Regions from separate parts of the Paenibacillus sp. 7523-1 genome, predicted to be linked through region 2. Evidence: riboswitches for the same ligand, from Rfam matches in the RefSeq annotation. Region 2 holds a riboswitch; the other holds the start of a gene.
What was found. Region 2 has a riboswitch for cyclic di-AMP ahead of CHH60_RS28495 (3D domain-containing protein). Riboswitches for the same ligand answer to the same signal wherever they lie in the genome.

Region 1 (5,577 bases), on a different contig from region 2:
CCTGCAAACGAACCGATTTCAAATCATACGTACCCATCCTAATCCACCCATCCTTTTGGAGTATATGTAATGGTGGAATTATGAGCTTAATGACTGAATTGGACAATGAAACATCTCACATTTATGCATAATGGACCATCAACACGGGCATACCAAAGAGAACGCAATTTGACAAAGGAGGCTATATCATGCGTATTCGCCTCATCGCATTCTCCATGTTGATCCTTATCTTTATGAGTGGAAGCTATTCACCTGGACAACTGCTGGCAAAACCCGTTCGAGAGAGCATGCCTGCTGCAAAGCCGGATCTATCTGAGGATGAACAGCTGACACTCGGTCAGCTAAGGCAGAAATATGCCGATACGTTCAAGACCAATGGTCCTTCAACCAGACAGGTAGCACTGACTTTTGATGATGTACCTGATCCGCGCTTCACTCCGCAGGTATTGGATATTTTAAAGAAATATAATGTTAAAGCGACTTTCTTTATTGTTGGCAACCGGGCAGAGAAACATCCCGACCTCGTCAGACGGATCGTTAGGGAAGGTCACATTGTTGGGAACCACAGTTACAACCACCCTGAATTCAGTAAGCTGTCTTTGAATGCTTTTCGCAAACAAATTCTACATACCGGCGACATTATTCGTAAACTGACCGGGTATACACCAAAAATGATTCGTCCTCCATACGGGGATATTAATGAAAAACAGCTGCAATGGGCCGCAAGACAGCAATACAGCATCGTCAATTGGAATGTGGATTCGCTGGATTGGAAAGGCCTTAGCAAAGAACAAGTGAAGCAGAATGTCTTATCTGCAGTCAAACCAGGCTCCATCATTCTTCAACATGCGGGCGGAGGCGTGGGCTCCAATCTGTCCGGTACCATTGGAGCACTTCCGGAGATTATAGATGAACTGCGATGCAGGGGCTTCAATCTGGTGACTTTGGACGAGATGCTGCAATTGCCAAAAAGCAAATAATACTCGGCTTAGTAGAGGAAACACATAAGTTATGAATTAACAATCTTGCGCGTTTTAATAAAGACAAAGGGTACCCTTATTACGCGTTCATCGTGTAATAAAGGCACCCTTTTGTAGCACTGATACTTATTTCAAGATATAAAGTTCAACGTCCTGAAAACCAAAGGTACTCACAGACTTCTGGCTTCCAGGAATGAAAATGTCAATTCGTTTCCCTTTGATCGCTCCACCGACATCCCGGGCAGTAGCCACAAATGCCTGCTTAGGCAGCGCCGGATGGGAGTGACCCGTAACAAGAACCTTTGTACCCAGTGGGATGACACTAGGGTCTACTGCAATCGTGCCGAGTTCAAGTGGATTACCGAAGTAATCAACAGCACCCCATCCACCATTTTCGGAAGCGGCTGCAGAGTATGCTGTTGCTTTCACATCAATGGATTTACTATAATCAAACGTTTTGCCCCAGGCCTCAACGACTTTATCGTCAGCATTTACATCAAGGCTAGCGGTCGCAATCGTCTTTGCACCTGTAGAGCTCTTCGCAGCTGGAGCAGCTGAGGCTGTGTTTGCTTTTCCAGGAATCGTAATTTTCAAACCACCATAAATGTTGTAAGGTGAAATATCACTGTTTGCTTTAACCAGTGTGTTCAGTCCAACTCCATATTGTTTCGATAAGGTATAGAAGGTATCCCCCTCTTTGGCCACGTGAACAGAATCAGCGTGAGCTGGAACGGCCTGAATGAGCATTGCTGCTGTCAATAGGGCTGTTGCTGTTTTGGCTATAGTTCTCTTCTTAATCATGGTCTTCCTCCCTCATTGTGCCTGCGAAGTTAGTTGTCGGATTCGGATGGAGGAAACCACCCTATAGGTCTCTGTTACATTCGTCTTGCGTTATGTATCCCTAATTCACCCCAAGCAGCGTGCGTTTCAAACTTCCCCCCACGGTCTGCATCATTACATCCTCCACACTTCCTCCTCAGGAAGTTTCGGCAGGAACAATATATCACAATTTTGTAACCAAGGTCCGTAGTAAATGTTACCAACTGTATTGAACAACACATTATGCGGCTTTAGAAATAAGGATTTTTCTTGTTAAAGAGCGATCAAGCAGCTCTGGAACGATGACAGAAACGTTACTTTTACGACACTGGATACTTATCCATAATCAAAAAAACAACCCTGCTAACGTGACGTGAGCAAGGTTGTTTGATTTCTTTTTTTGTTCGTTCTATTTAATCCGGTTCACTGACTGGATCATGCTCAAAGGTTATGACAAGACTTTACCGAGGAAGTCACGTGTACGTGGATTCTTAGGTTGACCAAATACTTCATCCGGTGTGCCCTCTTCCACAATTACACCGCCATCCATAAAGATGATGCGATCACCCACTTCACGGGCAAAGCCCATTTCGTGGGTAACAATAACCATCGTCATGCCGCCTTCAGCCAGGCGTTTCATAACGTCGAGTACTTCACCAACCATTTCCGGGTCAAGTGCAGACGTTGGCTCGTCAAACAGCATCACATGCGGCTGCATCGCAAGCGCTCTGGCAATGGCAATCCGCTGCTTCTGTCCACCAGACAGCTGACTCGGATAAGCATCTTTTTTATCCAATAACCCAACGGTTTTGAGCAAGTCTGTGGCGATCTGCTTGGCTTCCTGTGCAGATTGCTTTTTGACTTTAATCGGGGCAATGGTAATGTTTTGCTCCACGGTTTTATGCGGAAACAGATTAAAGTGCTGGAACACCATCCCCATTTTTTCCCGGGTTGCATTAATGTTGTGTTTGGGATCTGTGATCGATACGCCTTCGAAATTAATTTCACCTGAAGTAGGCTGCTCCAACAAGTTAAGACAGCGAAGGAAAGTACTTTTGCCTGATCCTGAAGGACCAATCACAACAACGACCTCGCCCTTGCCAATCGTGACATCTATGCCTTTAAGTACTTCGTTTTTATCGTAGGATTTGTATAGTTGTCTAACGTCTATCACTTGCACTCAACTTCCTTTCCAGTCGACCCAGCAGCTTGGACAAAATAAATGTCAATACAAAGTATATGGCTGCTGCAATAAGGAACGGATTCATTCCTTGGTACGTAATGTTTTTGACTACACTTGCCTGATACATGATATCAACCATACCAATGACCGAGATAATGGACGATTCCTTGATAATGGTTACGAATTCATTACCGATGGCAGGCAGTACAGCTTTGAAAGCTTGTGGCAAAATAATAAATCTCATGGCCGCGGCTCTATCCATCCCAAGCGAACGGGCAGCTTCCAGTTGACCCCGGTCAACTCCTTGAATCCCTGCACGGAAGATCTCTGCCAGGTAAGCACCACTGTTGATGGAGAGTGTGATAATACCGGCTTGAAGAGCCGAGAAATTAATACCGAAGGTCAGGGAAAGGCCATAATAGATAATCATCAGTTGAACCAGCATCGGCGTCCCGCGAATCACTTCAACATATGCCGTACCAATCCAACGTAAAATGGCCATATCATGCATCCGGAACATGCAAATGATCAAACCGATAATTACCCCGAAGATTACGCCAAGTGCGGACAATAGGAGGGTATAACCAACCCCCGTAGCATAAAAGCTTTTGTATTGCCAGAATACTTCAAAAATATTTGGCGATTTGACCTCACGGTCTGCCATTAATTGACTGGCTTCCGTTACCATCTGATCAATTTTATTTTCGCTCTTCAGTCGTTCAAGCGTACCATTAACGGCATTCAGCAATTCCGTATTGCCTTTGCGAATACCGATCGCTGCTGCTACCTGCTCTTCGTCCGGAACTGCAGGCGCAAGTCCGATCATATCATCCAGGTATCCTGCGGCAACTGTATCTTCAACGATTGCAGCGTTAATCCGTTTAGTTTGCAGTTGAAGCACAATGTCCGAGATTTTATCAAGAGACGTCAGCTTGGCTCCAGGAATCTTCTGTCCGATTGTTTCCTGGATCGAACCTTTTTGTGCTCCGATCTTTTCATTTTCCAGTTCAGCCATGGTTGGGTATTTGTCTTTATCCTCATTGCGAACCATGATGACTTGTTTCGATTTATAGTAGGTATCGGAGAAGTCGATACTTTTCTTGCGGTCCTCTGTCGGTGTCATGCCTGAAATAACAATATCCACGCGTCCACTCTGCAATGCAGGCAGCAGGCCGTCGAAACCCATATCTTCTATTACAAGTTCTACGCCCAAATCGGCAGCAATCTCTTTGGCAATGGCAATATCGAATCCGACAATCTCATCCTTGCCATTAATCACTTTATGGAATTCATATGGTGCAAAGTCGGCACTCGTGCCGAGAACCAATTTTTTACTGTCTGAAGTGCCTGTAGTTCCACTTGCCAGCGCCGAAGGAACGGCAGCCGTCAATAAAACGACAAAGGTCAACAGCATCATGGTGTAACGACTAATCAATTTCAACCCTGTTCTCCCCTTACATACATTATGTGCTTCCTCATGTTGATGCCTGAGTCATTATAAAGTACAATGCATGATTATGCAATGAGTTTTCAACTTACAAATCCTGACTTGTTTCTGAAAAAACCAAGCAAACATGATATAATGACTAAATTATTTTCATTTTGCACGAAGGAGTTCACGATGACACATACCAAATCACAAATTTTGTCGGTTATTGATCAATATGCTTCCCGTTTTAAGGAGATTTCATCATACATTGGTGCCAATCCCGAACTCGGGAACGAGGAATACCTTGCTTCTGCCCGTTTAAAGGAAGAACTGATATTTCACGGTTTTGAAGTAGAAGCTCCCGTACTTGGATTGGATACGGCTTTTATCGGCACCTACGCTGCTGCCAAAAAAGGACCAACCATAGCGCTGTTATGCGAATACGATGCACTTCCCGAGATTGGTCACGCTTGCGGCCATCATCTGATATGTATGATGAGTCTGGGTGCTGCTGTCGGTCTAAAGTCCATTTTGGATGAAGTTGGAGGAACGTTAAAAGTCTTCGGCACACCTGCTGAGGAAACTCGTGGCGCCAAAGTTCCAATGGCTGAAGCAGGTCTGTTTGATGATTGTGATGTCGCACTGATGGCCCATCCTTACTATGCTTATGAGAAATCGGGCAGCTCTCTGGCCATTGATGCCGTGCAATTCGAATTCCACGGGAAATCCTCTCACGCCGCGGCCAGTCCGCATGAAGGGATTAATGCTCTCGATGCCGTCATTCAAACCTTTAACGGCATTAATGCATTCCGCCAGCAAGTGAGAAGTACAGTGCGGATCCATGGTGTTATTAATAGCGGTGGTCAGGCTGCCAACATCATTCCCGACTACGCTTCAGCCCAATTTTACGTACGCGCCGCAACCAGAAAAGAGCTTAACATACTAACGCAGCGTGTCATACAAATTGCCGAAGGTTCTGCGCTCCAAACAGGCTGTCGTCTTGTGACTTCGAATTATGAAACGTCATATGATGAGATGGTAACCAATGAATCTTTATCTGCAACGTTCAGTGAAAACCTCATGGAACTCGGTATTCCTCAAGACGAGATTGTTAGCGGAGATGATCATGGCTCCATGGATATCGGTAACGTATCCTTACGCTGTCC
Region 2 (5,577 bases):
ACGGGTCTTCAGCACTCCGTCATGGCCGGTAATTACCACAATGTCAGGCTGGACTTTGGGAAGAAGACGATACAGGGCATCAGCCATGGCTGACTCATGGACATATTGACCCTCTGCCGGGACACGAAGCTGCTCATAGAGAGCCATACTTTTCTTCAGATAATTTGGATCCCCATCCAAGTGAAGCACCTTGCCGGGCATTTCAAAATAAGCCGGCTCCCGCTGTGCAGCCCAGTCCTGCGTCAAGCCTTCAAGGTTGCGTTCCGCCTGTTCAATCCGGTTCTGCTGCAGCCTGGAGAGTGTCTGATGCGCTTTTACATGTGCCTGCCTGGTCTTGGCACTCTGCGGTTCATAAGGAACCTGTATCAAATCGTCCACCGGGGAGTCGGCAAGCAGACGGAATTCGGTCCCTTTAATGACCGCGCTATCCAACTGGAGGCCTTCCACCCGAAAAGTCACATCTCCGCCGTATGACTTTCGAACGACCAAGTCACCGATATTCATCAACATAATCACCTCTACCCCATCGTATGGGCAAAGACCCGGTTTGGTTCATCCGAATTTATTTACAGACCGGCACGAACTCCTGCATCCCACATTACCGTGCTTAACGTCGCATATTCCTGCAGACTAAGTGTCTCACCCCGTCTGGACGGCTGAATGCCAGCCTGCTCCAGTAACTGATCCGCCTGCTCCCGATTCTCCTTGGTGAAGAAGCGAGCTTTCAGATTGTTCGAGATGGTTTTTCTGCGCTGGGCAAATGAGGCTTGTACCACTTCGAAAAAGTGTGCTTCACTCGGCACTTCGACAGGGGGCTGCTCACGAACCTTGAGCTTGATGACAGCCGATTCCACGTTGGGCTGCGGAATAAATACGGTTGGCGGCACAATACAAACCAATTCAGGCACACTGTAGTATTGGACCGCAATGCTCAGACTTCCGTAGTCCTTCGAGCCGGGTGCAGCTGCCATACGTTCTGCTACTTCCTTCTGAATCATAACGACAATGCTGTCTACCGGGAGTTTCTCTTCCAGCAGTTTCATCATAATAGGCGTCGTCACATAATACGGCAGATTGGCTACAACACTCACCTTGCCCACACTAGCAAAGTCTGTGCGGAAAAGCTCTGCCAAATCCAGCTTCAGCACATCGCCGTGCTGTATCCGGACGTTGGGATAGGGCTCCATTACTTCTCCAAGGATCGGTAATAAACGCTGATCGATTTCCACAGCTGTTACAGGGCCGGCTGCTCGGGCCAGTCTCTCCGTAAGTGCCCCAATCCCCGGGCCGATTTCGAGTGCGCCCTTGGACTCGTCCAGATCCGCTGCATTTACAATTTTGTTCAATATATTCTGATCAATCAGAAAGTTCTGACCTAGACTTTTTTTAAATGAGAAACCGTGTCTCTGAATTATCTCTTTCGTTCGCTTAGGTGTTGCAATTTCCAAAGTCTCATCCATGCCATTCATACGCTCACAATCCTTCACGTTCAATTTGCGATAATGCTGCAGAAAACTCTTCCCGGCTAATTTGGAATACACCCAGACGCTTGTGGAACTGCTTTCCGTTGCAATAACCTATGCCCAGCAGATTCCCCATCTCCATACGCCTTGCGGCTGCCTGTGGGTGCACAATCAGTCCTGCTGCAATCAAGTCCTCCCAATCGATCAGGCTCGGTACACCCTCATAAGAGGTATGTACACGCTCCAGCGCATGGCGGATTGCCTCAGGCGAGGCATTCTCGACCCCGATATCCCCTTTGCGGGTTGCATCCGCTTCCGGAATAAAAGCATGCTTACAGCCTGGGACCTTATTTGCAATGATTTTGCGAATGCGCTCTCCGGCATGATCCGGGTCCGTAAGAACAATCACACCACGTCTCTCCTGTGCCAGTGCAATTCGCTTCAGGATTCGCTGATTGATGGCTGATCCGCCGGTCTCTATGGTGTCTGCCTCAACAGCCCGCCGGATGGCGACGGTATCGTCGCGTCCTTCTACCACAATGACTTCTTTTATCATGTTCCATTTCTTCCTTTCTAACGCAAAAAGAAGAGGAATATCCTCTTCTCTGCCAAACGGCGGCGAGTCTATTCAGACTCCACCGCCGCATATTCCGCATGATTCATTCATGCAACTATTTTATAGCATTCCCATTTCAAAGTAAAACGATTTTAGTTCGCTTCCGGCTTCACCGGACCGATCACATATACCGTCTTGCCTTTCTTACGTCCGAAATTCAGGGCATGCTTCACACTGTCATAATACACATCGATTTTGTTGCCTTTAATGGCGCCGCCGGTATCTTCCGCACGACGGAAGCCGAGGCCCTCAATGTACACCCACCAGCCAATCGGAATCACTTTTGGATCGACCGCAATGGTCCGTCCTTCAGTTACCCGGGTACCGGAAGCTGTTTTTGTACCAATGCCAGGCTCCTCAGAAGAGTACGCGGTCATCGATACATTTTTAAGTACTTTGGAATATTTAAAAGAAGTGCCTGAGACGGTAATCACTTTGCTGCCTGATGCAGCGGTTTTCTTCGAGTTCGTTGTCGTTTCTTTCTTTGCTGTGGAGGTTTGGGCCGATACCGTCTGAATCTCCGGCTGCTTCACAACTGGTTTTGCTTTGGTTCCGACAGCAATAACTTTATCGACACGGTTGGTCGATACCGATTTGCCCACCATCTTTTTGGAGACTAACTCTCCATCCTGAAACACCTTTTCGATATGCTGTACAAGTGTACCTTCTTTGCCGTTTACGATGACGCGATTGTCACCTTTGTACAAGCTAGGGTCAGCCGTTTTGATTACTTTGTACGCAATCGGCTGTTCCACTTCCACTGTACGCTTTGTTACACGCACTACGCGAATTTTCATATCTGCCTTGATTGGTGTTGCGAGCGCAGGATAAACCTTATCCTCACTGGCAACTTCAATTCCAGATTTCTGAATTGCATCTTCTACCGATGAATCGGTTGTATACAGAGTCTTGGTGTCTCCGTCTGCCGTAATGTTGACTGGAACGGCCCGCTCAATAACTATGCGGTCTCCATCTGCGATTGCCCCGTTCAAAGGCATGGATACCTCATCATGGGGGCTGACTGTGATTGATTGCTCCTCCAGCATTTCTTGAAGCATTCCTGTACGAGTCTCTACCGCTTGAGCTTTGCCATCAATAACCAGCGAAATTTGTTTCCCGGCTTGACCGTAAACGACTAACAAGATCATGATTGTAAGCGCGATTGAGAAAATAGCGATCAGTGCCATTTGACGCATGTTCTCATGCTTCCACCGCAACGCGTAAGACTTACTGGATGATCGTGACTCATGGGTCTCTTCTGGTTGGAATGTGCCCACTTCTCCGTCCTCCTTCATAGCCTCGCCGTCTAAAGTTAATGCATGATGTCTTTGACGCGACTATACCAAATTTTCTACAGAACTGATCGATATCTCAATGACCGGCTCTGCACCATGAACCACTCTTCGCAACATGATGTCACCACCTGAATTCTTACCGTATGATGACCTTATTTCTTTTATTCAAAAACAAAAAAGCCAAAGAAAGAGTGTAAGAGGAACTCTTTCGTGGCTTCCGAATGATTTTGAATATCGGAAATTCATGCACGAGGTTGCCTCTCTTTTTCCGCTTGCGAGGTTAGCTGTCGGGTTCGGGCGAAAGAGAGCCGCCCTATCTCCGGTCACCCGCTCATGGCGGATGCCCTTGAATTCACCCCGAGACCCAAAGAAGAAATCAAATAGCGCTTCGCAAGTGCATCCGCTGCTTTTGGGTCAGCGAAACGATGCGCATCAGCTGCTTACACTGATGTTTAAGCCCTATTGGTTCCCCCGCTCTCCGTTAACGGAGACTCAGCGAGATCGGTTCATGAAAAGTATTGTTGTGTCATCGGAAAGTGTCCCTTTGTTCATCCCCCGAACATCTGTCCAATTTTCCGCACAACAATTCACTGAAAAGATGATATCCTGTTTCGATGCATGTTGTAAAGCGTTGTTCAAGTACGTTTTTCTAAATATTTGGTTAAAATATTGTAATATTCTTCATTTATTTGGATCAAAAAGCAAATTCGCTCCGTCTACCTCTCTTTTTCACCGCATTTGCTTCGTTTTTTAACGAATCCCAAATCGTTCCATGGCATTTTTGGTCGTTATTGCAGCAATTTCCTCTACCGAAATGCCTTTAATTTCCGCAGCTGCTTCTGCAACCAGACGTACATGCGCTGTTTCGTTTCGTTTTCCACGATAAGGATGTGGTGTAAGATATGGGGAGTCAGTTTCAATGAAAAAACGGTCCATTGGCACCTTCGCCAGTACCTCTTTTGGCTGCTTGGCGTTTTTGAACGTGATTGGTCCCCCGAAGGATAGATGGAACCCTAGATCCAGACAGAGTTTTGCCGTTTCCCAGCTTCCAGAGAATGAGTGCATCACACCCCCGACTTCTCCAGCCTTTTCCTCGCGCAAAATTTTGACAATATCCTCATGAGCGTCACGATTATGAATGACAATCGGCATGTTAAGTTCACGAGCCAGTCCGATCTGTTGTCTTAATACACGATGCTGCACATCCTTGGGTGAAGTGTCCCAATAATAATCCAGGCCAATCTCGCCTATGGCAACGACTTTTTCATGCTTGCACAGAGACGCAATCCACTCGAGATCGCCCTCCTGCATCGTAATGGCATCCTGAGGATGCCAGCCTACAGCTGCATATATAAAATCATACGTTTCGGCAAGCTTCATCGTGGATGGAATGGTCTCCCGGTTGAAACCGACATTGATCATACGGCCAACCCCGGCATCTACAGCACGTTGAATCATCTCCTCGCGGTCCTCGTCGAATTGCGGTGCATCCAGGTGTGTATGTGTGTCGAATAACATCATTTGTATTTCTCCCTTCCTGTCGAATAACTGTTTTCTATCCCAATCAAAATCCTATAAAATGCACCCATTTTATCATCATCATTGATTTTTCAGAGTACAACATGTGGAATTACCAAAATTAATTTCTACTATATATAGGAGCTCTTATGGTCTCAACTTGTTCAAAAAAAAGTATACATTACAAAATTATGTCGATCTACATATACTCTCCATTAAAGCAGATTACTGTATCATGATAATATCTCGAAATAGAAACTCTTTCTATCATAGCTAATTTGTAATAATTTTGCTCCTCACGGCTCACTTCATGATCATGAGAAGTATGGGCGAATATGAGATGGCAGCTCGTGAATGATGGCGTCCACCTTGTTTTGCGGATAGTACAGATGATGCTTACCACGATGTATTCCGCTGATTGAACGGACGATGTCCGAAACCTCGGACAATTCATGCAACTTGTCCTGTCTATCCAGCAGCAGAATCTGTTTGTCTGTCGATTCATCCGGACGAAAAACATCATACGGAAGATCCGTCGGAAAATCAATTTCCAGATCATATTCGGGATGAAGACCTGCTTCGACAAAGGCAACCCGAATTTCTTCAATCGTTTCCACATCGATCTGTTCAACCTCTACATACTTATACAACCTGCGATCCATAAAACGTTCGCATAACTCGCTCA

Region 1: another riboswitch for cyclic di-AMP. It lies ahead of CHH60_RS00730 (3D domain-containing protein); the one in region 2 lies ahead of CHH60_RS28495 (3D domain-containing protein).

The regions. Positions count from the first base shown of each region.
Region 1 is NZ_NPBR01000002.1:135,533-141,109, reverse strand. Features, by position in the region: gene CHH60_RS00740 (hypothetical protein) at 1-37, opposite strand, end outside; gene CHH60_RS00735 (polysaccharide deacetylase family protein) at 189-980, shown strand; gene CHH60_RS00730 (3D domain-containing protein) at 1,107-1,781, opposite strand; cyclic di-AMP (ydaO/yuaA leader) riboswitch at 1,784-1,982, opposite strand; gene CHH60_RS00725 (amino acid ABC transporter ATP-binding protein) at 2,248-2,973, opposite strand; gene CHH60_RS00720 (ABC transporter substrate-binding protein/permease) at 2,960-4,399, opposite strand; gene CHH60_RS00715 (M20 family metallopeptidase) at 4,604-5,577, shown strand, end outside.
Region 2 is NZ_NPBR01000032.1:48,814-54,390, forward strand. Features, by position in the region: gene yabG (sporulation peptidase YabG) at 1-504, opposite strand, end outside; gene rsmA (16S rRNA (adenine(1518)-N(6)/adenine(1519)-N(6))-dimethyltransferase RsmA) at 567-1,469, opposite strand; gene rnmV (ribonuclease M5) at 1,474-2,019, opposite strand; gene CHH60_RS28495 (3D domain-containing protein) at 2,172-3,356, opposite strand; cyclic di-AMP (ydaO/yuaA leader) riboswitch at 3,628-3,882, opposite strand; gene CHH60_RS28500 (TatD family hydrolase) at 4,125-4,895, opposite strand; gene CHH60_RS28505 (HD domain-containing protein) at 5,207-5,577, opposite strand, start outside.